3 regions of the Neobacillus sp. B4I6 genome follow, and region 1 is predicted to be linked to each of the others. Evidence: riboswitches for the same ligand, from Rfam matches in the RefSeq annotation. Region 1 holds a riboswitch; each other region holds the start of a gene.
What was found. Region 1 has a riboswitch for thiamine pyrophosphate ahead of thiM (hydroxyethylthiazole kinase). Riboswitches for the same ligand answer to the same signal wherever they lie in the genome.
Positions count from the first base shown of each region.

Region 1 (4,142 bases):
AGACCAATCAACCGTTACGGTGTTTAAAGAAAATACCTTGAAAAGATTGCCTGTAAGAAAGGGGGAATCATGTTGGGGTGGAAAAAAAGGTTGGGCAAACCAAAACTTCGATTACAATCGACGATAACCCTGCTGGTTTGTATCGTGGTCGTGATGGCATTGTTAGTAACCGAGATTTTAATCACCAACAGAATTTCAGAAGAAACAGAGAATAGCCAAGCTGAAAAAGCAACAGATATTGCGAGAATTGTTGCAAAGTCTCCGATTGTCATGAATGGGCTTAAAAATAAAACAGCAGAGAAGGATATCCAAACATTTGCGAATGATATTAAACAATCAACGCATGTTGAATTTATCGTCGTGATGGACATGTATGGAACAAGAAAATCACATCCCAACCGCAACCTATTAGGTCTGCATTTTGTCGGTGGGGATGAAGGACCTGTCTTAAAAGGGAAAGAGCATATTTCCATTGCCAATGGGACATTGGGATTGTCTTTACGCTCGTTTGTTCCGGTGTATGATCAAGAAAATAAACAAATAGGAGCAGTCGCGGTTGGGATTTCTTTAGAAAAAGTTAATCAGGCGATTGAACAAAGTAGGAAAATTATTTTGATCGGTGTGGGAGTAGGAATTCTAGTTGGGATTCTAGGAGCCCTTATTCTAGCTAGAAAAATCAAAGCGATTCTTTTTGGACTTGAGCCGAGTGAGATGGCAAAATTGCTTGAGGAACGTAGTGCGATGCTTCAATCCACAAAGGAAGGAATTTTGGCAGTTGACCAGGATGCTTTTACCACTCTCGTAAATAATGAGGGGATCCGACTTCTTCAAAAAGCTGGCATTCATGGGCCCTTTTTAGGAAGAAAAGTGGATGACTACATGCCAAATTCAATGCTATCTTCTGTTCTAGGAACGGGGGAATCTCAATTAGACCAAGAACAAGAAATCAATCATATTACCATTTTAACCAATCGGGTTCCGGTTGTTGTCAAAGGAAAGATTGTCGGTGCGATTGCTACCTTCCGAGAAAAAACCGAAATCAAGCAATTAGCTGAACAATTAACCGGTGTAAAGCTATACGCGGAAGCACTGAGAACTCAGTCACATGAATTCATGAATAAACTGCATGTAATATCAGGTTTAATTCATATGAAAGACTATCAAATGGTCTCGTCATACATTACCAAAATTGTCGATCACCAACAAACTGAGGTAGAATTTGTTGTCAGTCGGTTTAAAGATCCTGTTTTAGCAGGTTTTATTTTAGGAAAACTTAGCTTCGCCAGGGAAAATGGATGTGAATTAATCATTGATGGGGAAGGAAGTCTACCTGAACCAGAGCAGCAGGAAATAACCCATGAAGTGGTAACGATTCTCGGAAATTTAATCGATAATGCACTGGATGCTGTTGCGGACCGTCCACATAAAAAAGTTACCTTAAGGTTTGACTTTTACGATGAAGTCCTAGCGTTGGAGGTCCATGATACAGGACAAGGAATCGATGAGGATGTAAGACATCACTTATTTATCAAAGGGTATTCTACCAAGGGTGAAAATCGCGGAATCGGTTTATCATTGGTGCAGAGAAGCTTGGAAAAATTAAATGGACAGATAGAAATTCATTCCCAAAAAGGAAAAGGGACAACATTTATTGTTACTTTCCCATATAAAAGCAAACAATAATAATGTTATGTTAACTGATACTTTTTCCTTTACATTCTAGTACCATAGGAATATTATGTAGTTAGTTAAATAAAGTATTAGATCTACTAGGGGTGCCCTGTAAACAGGCTGAGAGAAAATGGAGAAATTTTCAACCCTTCGGACCTGATCTGGGTAATACCAGCGGAGGAAAGTAGCCAAGTGAATGTTAATTATTTCTTTGACTAACTAACCAGGTCCATTATTGGATCTGGTTTTTTTATTTTAAAATAAGAAACGGGGAAATCGAGATGGAAAAAAATAGTTTGTATGAAACGTTGGAAGAAGTTAGAAAGGATAATCCGCTGGTACATAATATTACCAATGTGGTCGTTACGAATTTTACGGCAAATGGGCTCCTTGCCCTTGGTGCCTCACCGGTTATGGCATATGCAGCTGAGGAAGTAGCAGATATGGCCAAGATTGCAAGTTCATTAGTATTGAACATTGGAACATTAAACCCACAGACAGTAGAATCGATGATCATTGCCGGAAAAGCGGCCAATGAATCCGGTGTTCCCGTCATTTTTGACCCGGTTGGTGCAGGGGCTACCCGCTATCGAACCGAAACCGCGCAAAGAATTATGAACGAGGTAAAAGTCTCTGTGATTAGAGGTAATGCAGCCGAAATTGCCAATGTGGTTGGTGAAAAGTGGGAAATTAAGGGCGTCGATGCTGGGGATGCAAAAGGAAATATCATTGAACTAGCTATTACTTCAGCACAAAAATTAAATGGTCTTGTCGTCATCACTGGAAAAGAGGATGTCGTTTCGGATGGGAAAACAACCTATGTCGTGTCAAATGGACATCCAATTTTAACGAAGGTGACAGGCACTGGCTGTTTATTAACCTCTGTGATTGGAGCGTTTGCAGGAGTGGAAAAGGACCTGCTTCAAGCTTCAGTGGCTGCTTTAACGTATTATGGAATCGCGGCAGAGAAGGCAGCAGCAAAAACAGTTGAAATGGGACCTGGAAGTTTCCAAATCGAATTCTTAAACCAATTAACTTTAGTTTCTTCCGAAGATATCATTTCACATGCTTCTGTTAAACAATTCAATCGATAACTGGGGGTAATTTAAATGAAAAAAGCATTAACAATCGCTGGTTCTGATAGCGGCGGTGGAGCAGGAATTCAAGCGGATTTAAAGACATTTCAGGAATTAGATGTTTTCGGGATGTCGGCTTTGACTGCAGTAACGGCCCAAAATACATTAGGCGTCCATGCTGTCTATCCAATGACGGCTGAGGCAGTCGTAAAACAGATCGAAGCGATCGGCGAAGATATCGGTACGGATGCGGTGAAAACAGGAATGCTTTTTAATGCTGAAATAATCGAGGCCGTCGCTGCACAGCTTAGAAATTATCAATGGCAAAATATTGTTGTCGATCCTGTCATGATTGCAAAGGGTGGCGCTTCTTTGTTGCAAATGGAAGCCATTTCTGCCATGAAAAAATACTTATTGCCGCTAGCAACGGTAATCACCCCGAATATTCCAGAAGCGGAAGTACTAACGGGCATGTCGATTCTGACAGTGGAAGATAAACTGGAGTCTGCTAAAAGACTACTTGCGTTAGGCGTAAAAAATGTCGTGATTAAGGGCGGCCATGATGAAAATGTGTCTGAATCCACTGATTTATTATTTGATGGAAAGGAATTTTACTACTTTACCAGCAAGAGAATTCAGACAAAGAACACACATGGAACAGGTTGTACTTTTTCCGCAGTAATTACTGCTGAACTAGCAAAAGGGGAAACTCTTTATGAAGCAGTTTGTATAGCAAAGGATTTTATTCAGTCCGCAATTGAAAACCATTTGGAGATCGGGCAGGGACATGGTCCAACTAACCATTGGGCATATCGAAAAAGAAAAATTGCAAAGGAACTGGCTGAATTATGAAAAACTTACGAGCGGCTTTAAGTGTTTATTTTATCATGGGCAGCACCAACTGTTTAAAGGATCCAGTCGAAGTTTTAAAAGAGGCGATTGCCGGAGGGATTACACTTTTTCAATATCGAGAAAAGGGTGACGGCGCATTAACTGGAGCTGACAAATATACACTCGCGAAAGAACTCCAAGCCATTTGCAGAGCACATCATATCCCTTTCATTGTTAATGACGATATCGAGTTGGCTGTTGCAATTGATGCGGATGGTGTACATATCGGACAAGAGGATGAAACGGTATACACAGTTCGAGAGAAGATCGGCGATAGGAGAATCCTTGGGGTTTCCGTCCATTCAACGGAAGAAGCAATGACTGCAATAAGCGGTGGTGCTGACTATTTTGGCATTGGTCCTGTTTTTCCGACAAAAACAAAGTTGGATGCCAAACCATCACAGGGAACAATACTGATCGAAAAATTACGAAAAGATGGCATTGATATTCCGATTGTTGGGATCGGAGGGATCACGGTAGAAAACGCTCAATCGGTAGTGGAAG
Region 1 covers NZ_JBNPWB010000002.1:2,659,490-2,663,631, reverse strand. Annotated here, with positions in the region: gene QF028_RS15230 (response regulator) at 1-27, shown strand, start outside; gene dcuS (DcuS/MalK family sensor histidine kinase) at 70-1,683, shown strand; TPP riboswitch at 1,762-1,871, shown strand; gene thiM (hydroxyethylthiazole kinase) at 1,953-2,765, shown strand; gene thiD (bifunctional hydroxymethylpyrimidine kinase/phosphomethylpyrimidine kinase) at 2,781-3,599, shown strand; gene thiE (thiamine phosphate synthase) at 3,596-4,142, shown strand, end outside.

Region 2 (4,142 bases), 1.3 Mb from region 1:
GTATTACCTATTACGATTTTCCTTTTTTTGCTAGTAGCCTTTTTGAGCCTAAAAATATTTGAGATCGATAATTTACGCCCGGTATTGGGGACTGGATTCATCCCTGTGCTAAAAGGAGTAAAGGCGACGACTCTCGCATTTACAGGTCCTGAAGTCCTGCTGGTCATCATGGCGTTTATGCAACAGCCAAACAAAGCAGTAAAAATGGTCCTAGTTGGAATTTCCGTTCCATTGATTTTTTATGGGATAACCGTTGTGATGGTGATCGGAGCGTTATCCGTCGATGAAGTGGTCACGAGAACATGGCCAACACTTGATTTGATACGAAGTTTTGAGGTAACCGGTCTGATCTTTGAACGGTTTGATTCTTTGTTGCTGGTGGTATGGATTATGCAAATGTTTACTACCTTTACCATCAGCTACTACGTAGGTGCTTTAGGGCTGGCTCAACTTTCGAAAAAGAACATTAGTTCATTTATGTATGGTTTACTTCCGCTTATTTACGTCATTTCCATCACCCCAAAAAATATCAATGATCTATTTAAACTTGGGGATATGATTAGCAATTTTGCATTGTTTTTATTTGGTTTACTACCACTTCTCCTTCTTATTATCGCGAGATGGAAAGGAAGAAAACAATGAAGTTAAGTCATAACAATATACGATTTCTCTTGGTTTCGCTGTCTGTCCTTTTACTCTTTTCTCTTACAGGCTGTTGGAGCAGTCATGAAATTGAAGAGCTAAGCTTAGGTGTAGGGGTGGCATTCGATATAGGGAAGAAGTCAACCATAGAGAAAAAGATAAACGAACAAGATGAAGGCTATTCCAAAAAAGATCAGATTACTACAACTTATCAACTTATTACCTCACAATTAGCAAGTTCAATGAGTAAAGAAGGGGGATCGCAACAACAATCTTATGTTAATATTTCTGAAACGGGAGACTCCATCCTTCAAGAGGTTCGTGAATTATCATTAGTAACGGATCTTCCTTTTAATGCCAGTCATATGAAAGTCATTGTAATCGGTGATAAACTTGCACGATCGTATAGTTTAGATCGATTACTTGATCAATATCTTCGGGATAATGATTTTAGACCAAGCTGCCTTATGTTTATTAGTAAAGGGAGAGCTAGAAATACCCTAGTATCAAAGAAAGCAGGAGAAGTTCCAGCATTTCGTCTGTTTGGAATGGTAGATAATGCCTATCGATCGACAAGAATTTTGCCTCCTATCTCGATTATTAAATTAGACGGTAAGCTAAAATCAGGATCCAGTTTTCTTTTGCAAAATGTGATCTCGGAAAATGGAGAAGTGAAATTTGCAGGAGCTGCCGTGATAAAAGGAAAGACAAAAAAACTGCGTGGTTTTTTAAATGAAGAGGAATTGGAGGGGATAACATGGATAACAGGCAAGGGGAAAGGCGGTTTGGTAAAAAGTTTTGATAAACAGACTAGTGGGCTAATCGTATATGAGATAGCGTCTATGAAAAGTAAAATCACCTCTCATGTTAAGGGAAACAATATCTCTTTTGTTGTAAACATCGAATCAGAAGGGCGATTATCTGAGAATTGGGTGGTTTCAGGTAACTCTTTTGATAATACATTTCTAAAAAGGGCAGAAGAATCCACCGAAAAAGAAGTAAAACGATTGGTTGATCATACAATTAAAAAAACGCAAAAGGAATATCGAGTAGACGTTGCTGGTTTTGGGAACCGTTTAAGAATTGAGCATCCGAAAGTATGGGAAAAAGTCAAAAAAGATTGGGATCAAACATTCAGTGAGGTTCCAATTTACTACAACGTAAAAATAACAATCAAAGATTATGGAGCGTCAGGTCACAAGTAAGCCTTCTTTTTTTAGGGTACGAAAAAAGAATTATACTTCTTAAAACCCAAGCAAGAAGATATCTAACCTTTCTCTCTCCACCTAAACATACTATCTAAAACGACTATTTCACTTTAAATAATATTATGTATTTCATTTTAACCGATACTCATATATAATATTGTTAATTGAATATAAATAACTAGGGGAGCCCAATAAGTTGGGCTGAGAAAGAAACACGATGAAGTTTCTTGACTCTTGGGACCTGATCTGGATCATACCAGCGTGGGGAAGTTAGAATAGACAATCTTCAATGCACCTCTACTTCTGCATACATATTAGCCGGGTCCAACCATTTATGGTCCCGGCTTTTTGATGTACTTTTATACGCTTTTCCACTTGTTATGTTCTGTATCTCGTCCTTATATTCAAAAAAAGGAGAGATTAAGTATGTCAACGACTTCATTAAACGAACAAAATATTTCCATCATGTCTAGTTTTCCAGGAAGTAAAAAAGTATATGTAACAGGTTCGAGATCCGACATTAAAGTACCAATGCGTGAAATTGAGTTAAGCCCGACAACAGGTACGTTTGGTGAAGAGGAAAACCTTCCAGTACGCGTCTATGATACAAGCGGTCCTTATACGGATCCAAATTATTCTGTTGATATTACAAAAGGTCTTCCTGCTATTCGCAGCACATGGATTCATGAACGAGCAGATGTTGAGGAATATGAAGGTAGAGAAATTAAACCTGAAGATAATGGGTATAACGATCAAAATGATCCTCGTGCCAATCATAACGTGTTTCCTGGTTTAAAGCGCAAACCATTACGTGCAAAAAAAGGGAAAAATGTCACACAGCTTCATTATGCTAAAAAGGGAATTATTACTCCTGAAATGGAATTTATCGCCATAAGGGAAAATATGAAACCTGAATTTGTGCGTGATGAAGTGGCAAAAGGTCGAGCGATTATTCCTTCTAATATCAATCATCCAGAGTCAGAACCTATGATAATAGGACGTAATTTTCATGTTAAAATTAACGCGAATATTGGCAACTCGGCTGTTTCATCCTCCATCGAACAAGAGGTTGAAAAAATGACATGGGCCTCGCGCTGGGGTGCCGATAATATTATGGATCTATCAACAGGTAAAAACATTCATACAACAAGGGAATGGATTGTTCGAAACTCAGCAGTTCCTGTCGGCACCGTCCCCATTTATCAAGCACTTGAAAAAGTAAATGGTGTTGCTGAAGATCTTACATGGGAGGTTTACCGTGATACCTTGATTGAACAAGCGGAGCAAGGTGTTGATTACTTCACCATTCATGCTGGTGTTCTTTTACGATATGTCCCATTAACGGCAAAACGGTTAACAGGTATTGTATCCCGCGGTGGATCAATCATGGCACAATGGTGTTTACACCACCATAAAGAAAGCTTTTTATATACTCACTTTGAAGAAATCTGCGAAATAATGAAGTCTTATGATGTTGCATTCTCTTTAGGGGATGGTTTACGTCCTGGGTCTATTGCAGATGCCAATGATGAAGCGCAGTTTGCAGAATTAGAGACTCTTGGAGAGCTAACAAAAATTGCTTGGGAACATGATGTACAGGTAATGGTTGAAGGACCTGGACATGTACCTATGCACCTAATTAAAGAAAATATGGATAAACAACTAGAAGTGTGTCAGGAAGCACCATTCTACACACTTGGACCTCTTACGACTGATATAGCACCTGGTTATGATCACATTACATCTGCTATTGGGGCTGCAATGATTGGTTGGTATGGCACAGCTATGCTTTGTTATGTAACGCCTAAGGAACATTTAGGTTTACCGAATAGAGAGGATGTTCGTGTAGGGGTTATTACTTATAAAATTGCCGCCCATGCTGCTGATTTGGCAAAAGGACATCCAGGAGCCCAAAAAAGAGATGATGCCTTATCAAAAGCTCGTTTTGAATTCCGTTGGAGAGATCAGTTTAATTTATCTTTAGATCCAGAACGAGCGATAGAATATCATGATGAAACTTTACCTGCGGAAGGTGCAAAAACAGCACATTTCTGTTCAATGTGTGGACCAAAATTTTGTAGCATGAGAATCTCTCAAGATATTCGTAATTATGCGAAAGAAAACAAACTTGATACGAAGGAAGCTATTGAAACAGGTATGAAGGAAAAAGCTAAGGAGTTTAAGCAATCTGGGGGCAGCATATATCAGTAACTTTCTTGGGAGGTTATACGATGAATGTTCAAAAGATTAACGAGGAAATTACGCAAATGAAAACTAGCCTTGCTTTTTTAG
Region 2 covers NZ_JBNPWB010000002.1:1,318,161-1,322,302, forward strand. Annotated here, with positions in the region: gene QF028_RS08630 (spore germination protein) at 1-642, shown strand, start outside; gene QF028_RS08635 (Ger(x)C family spore germination protein) at 639-1,847, shown strand; TPP riboswitch at 2,021-2,135, shown strand; gene thiC (phosphomethylpyrimidine synthase ThiC) at 2,277-4,061, shown strand; gene QF028_RS08645 (serine protease) at 4,082-4,142, shown strand, end outside.
Region 2: linked by a shared signal. The riboswitch ahead of thiC (phosphomethylpyrimidine synthase ThiC) and the one ahead of thiM (hydroxyethylthiazole kinase) in region 1 are both predicted to bind thiamine pyrophosphate.

Region 3 (4,142 bases), 110 kb from region 1:
GTTTTTGCTCCAGCAGTATTAGGCAGAAGCTTATATTTTTGAGTGTCGAGCTGTTCTAAAAAATTCGGCTGGCTTGGTTCAAAAATATTCATTCGTCTCACCGCAAACGTGAGGATTTCTGCTTTCGACACTTCCACTGCTGCCTTTTGGATTTCAAAGCTTGGATACTTTCCGGTACCTAGTAACAAACGAGATTGAAAGGATAATGAACCTATTTTTAACATGTCAACCGCCTCCTACAAAATGGACTATTTCGATTCGATCTTTATCTGATATTCTCGTACTTTGGTGCTCTAACCTGGTTAATATTTCACCGTTCACTTCCACAACAACGACCTTATCTTGGATGTCATGATGTTTGAGAACATCTGAAACAGATACGATATGGTCGGGTAATTGGATCCACTCGCCATTAACTACTACCTTCATGGTATACCTCCTAACTAACCGTTTCTTTGTGCCGTTCTAGGTGAAAAGCAGAGAGTAGTTCCTGATCTAGTAAGCTACCTGACACTAGGTCCGCAACTAGTTCCCCTGTAATCGGGCTTAATAAAATTCCATTTCGAAAATGGCCTGCTGCCACGAACAACCCACGCCAGCTTGGATGTTCGCCCATATAAGGGATTCCATCGCCTGTCTGCGGTCTGACTCCAGCCCATACTCGCTCCCATGCTGCCTCCTTAATCTGTGGAACTAATTGAGTCGCTCTTTCTATCAATGTAGCAATCCCTTCAGGAGTTACCTTGGTATCAAAGGTATTTTCAATCACAGTCGCACCTATATAAATTTCCCCATTTCGTTTGGGTACTAAATAACAACGTTTGTCGGAGAAAATGGTCGCGTTGATGATCGGCTTTTCTGTTCTAATCGAAAAGCATTCTCCTTTAACCGGATACACAGGAATATCGATTCCTGATTCTTGCATTAATTTCGCCGCCCAAGCTCCAGTGGCAACAACCACCTGTTCACAATGGATGACGCCCTTGCTGGTGTTTACCCCTTTAACTTGACCGTTTTCATAGACAAAAGACAGAACCTCCGTCTCTTCCCATATTTTGGCACTAAAATGTTCCGAGGCTTTTGCATAAGCTTGTGTTAACTTTGCTGGTTGTACATGCCCATCATGAGGGAGATACATCCCTCCAGCTACACGTGGTGAAAGAGATGGTTCCAGTTCACGTAGTTCCTGTGGATCGAGCCAGGTTATTGTTGGATCCCATTTTTTTTGGAAGATGACTTGTTTTTTTACTTCAATCGCTATTTCTTCGGTTTCGGCAATTTTCACCATTCCTTTATTCACATACTCAATATCAATTCCCGTATATTCAAACAACTCACTTGCGAGCGTTGAAAACATCGCTTGACTTTTTAAAGCTAGCTGGAATAAAGGACCGTCTTGTTCCAGCTCTGCTTGTGCTGCTAACATTCCGGCAGCCGCACTGGAAGCTTGGCAAGCGACTCGTTCCTTCTCAATTATGACAACTTTTCTTCCCCTTTTTGCGAGCTGATAGGCAATCGAGGACCCGATAATTCCTCCTCCGATAATGGCCACATCAAATGAATTTTCCACTTTGTTCATCTCCATTTAATTCATTTAGGTAAGCCTTAACTGCTGCTAATGGATCGTGAGCATCTAAAACTCCTGACATGACTGCGATCCCTTTTGACCCTGCTTGAAGTACCTGCCCCGTATTTTCAGTTGTAATCCCTCCGATGGCTATTACCGGGATGTCTAATTGGGTGAGCTTTGCTAATTCCTCTAGTCCTTTTGGGGTCTTCCCCGGTTTTGATTGCGAAGGAAAGACATGGCCAAATAGCACGTAATCAGCACCATTCTCTTTTGCATGTTGTCCTTCCTCGTAGGAGTGGATGGAGTTCCCGAGCAAAAGCTGAGGAAAATTTTCTTTAACAAGCCCTGCATCTAAACTATGGAAGGCTAATTGAACTCCTCTAGCCCTTGTAACGCAGGCAACATCGACTCGGTCATTAATGATAATCTTTGATAGTGGGATGTTTTCATTTGTTAACTGTTGGACGGCTTGGAAAAGTTCCTTGGCTGTTTTTTGTTTTTCCCGCAAATGAATCGCGGTTATATATGGATGAATTTCGCTTACAATTTCACATAACTGTTCGATTGGCATTCTCCCATTGGAGATAATATGTAACTCTTTATCTTTTACACTAGTTGAAATACCCGTTCCCCCTTTTAAGCCAATTCCGTCGATCGAAGGCCTAAAGTGAAAAACAAAAAACCACTTTCTTTAGGTAAGAAAGTGGTCGAAAATTCGAAATAGAAACATACGTTCTTCAAATATCCCGTTTTCCACTTCCCTACGCTGGTATTACCCAGATCAGGTTCATAGAGTCCCGAAGTAGTACTTCAATCTCAGCCCTTTAAAAAGGCACCTCTAGCGGAATTGCGTCATTTATTTAATTGTCATGTAATGATTTCCCTGCATGGATAATGTTAACACTTCAGGCAGAAATGTCAAATGTTTTTCTTTTTCAAAATTGAACGTGCATACTTGTCTGTTAGATTGCTGAAGTAAATTTACTTTTTATCGCCCCTTCAACTGCCAAATCAATGTCGGCATCATCAAATATATAAATGGTGCATGACCTCCCAGCTCCATTGAAACACGCTTAAGTGTATCTGCAGATTGTTTCACAAGTACCTTACCTACCTCTATTGGAACCGGTAAAAGTAATTTTTCGAACAGCTTCGCTTGCCATAAAAAAACTAGCTATATTAAGCTAGCTTTTTAACCTCATGGCGTTTTTCTATACGCTTTTCAATTTTTTCGATTGCTTGTTTATCTTTAAGTAATTCTTGCTTATTCTCTTTTATTAACTCTTCAAATGATTTTTTATGCTTACGCATTATAACACTCTTTTCTTTTCTTTTTTAGATCGGTCTATTATAACATATCTGAATAATAAAACAATTCTGTTAGTTAAAAATAATAGAAAAATTAATTAGAATATTATTTTTGAAAAATGCGAAAGAGCAAAAATGGCTCGTAGTTATTAAAAGAAAAGCAATAGATAGATAGATAAAGAAATGGTAAACCTTGCAATGAAGATTCCTTAAATATATCTTTCATTCCTGTTTATCAATTGCATAAGGAAACGGATGAACATCATTAGAAGAAAGGTGCTTATAAATGTGTATATCCATGTCCATGTATGGTATTTAATTAATTCGGTATATCTTTCAAAAAAAAACTCAATTATCGTTAAAACAGTGGTGTACAAAATACATTGTAGAACAATGTTGAGATATCTTGAATGATAAGTCGTTTGATAAAAGTAAATACAAACAACTGGAAATAGAAGATTTTCATAAAGAAGGCTGGAACTAAAATAGTTACTTAAAAATCTCACTGGATATTCGAGCATTTTCTCTTCTACAACAAGAACACCAAAAAACGTTGAAAAACAAGAGGCCACTGAAAAAATTAAAATCCAATTTTTGATTGGTGGTTTTCTTAAACTAGAAAACAATAGGGTTATCCCGATTATGAGCAGTGACCACAATATTATTCTTTCCATAGATAAAATAGTCCCCTATCTTTACTTTGCTTATCAATGAGTATAACCAAAGTAAAGATAAAAGATTTTATCAATTGCATAAAACCCATTAAAAAAAACGCTTTCCGGAAAAGCGCCCGATTGATGCTTCTACTAATTCTTTAGCAATTCCCTTTACCCAATAAGAATCGTTACTAAGGAAATTATGTATTACTTCAATATCCAAAAAACTTTTATTGGTACTTATAGTAAATCCATCATTGTTTGTCCAATCCAAGCGGTCTACACATCCAGGAAAAATTGAAGCAAGTATAGGAAAAAAGAAACACAGGAACTTGCTGTTATGGTCGATACATTCAGACCGCTGTATTCGTGAAAAAGGCACATGAGTTAGTATGAGCAGCTGGCTATCAAAATAAATTCAATAATAGTTTAATTACTGTAACAATAATTAAAATACAAAACAAAAAGTCTTAATCCCTATAATTGGAGGAATTAAGACTTTTATTTCATTATATACATAAGCAATAGTTTCTTAGACAATTTCTGATAGCTTTTCATTCCCCTGATCAATATATAATTCTTTGACCTTAACTTGTGACGGCAGCAGC
Region 3 covers NZ_JBNPWB010000002.1:2,545,169-2,549,310, forward strand. Annotated here, with positions in the region: gene QF028_RS14610 (thiazole synthase) at 1-224, opposite strand, end outside; gene thiS (sulfur carrier protein ThiS) at 226-429, opposite strand; gene thiO (glycine oxidase ThiO) at 440-1,579, opposite strand; gene tenI (thiazole tautomerase TenI) at 1,554-2,225, opposite strand; TPP riboswitch at 2,312-2,420, opposite strand; partial or broken gene QF028_RS14630 (aldehyde dehydrogenase family protein) at 2,548-2,727, opposite strand; gene QF028_RS14635 (FbpB family small basic protein) at 2,750-2,881, opposite strand; gene QF028_RS14640 (CBO0543 family protein) at 3,088-3,552, opposite strand; gene QF028_RS14645 (carbonic anhydrase) at 4,067-4,142, opposite strand, start outside.
Region 3: linked by a shared signal. The riboswitch ahead of tenI (thiazole tautomerase TenI) and the one ahead of thiM (hydroxyethylthiazole kinase) in region 1 are both predicted to bind thiamine pyrophosphate.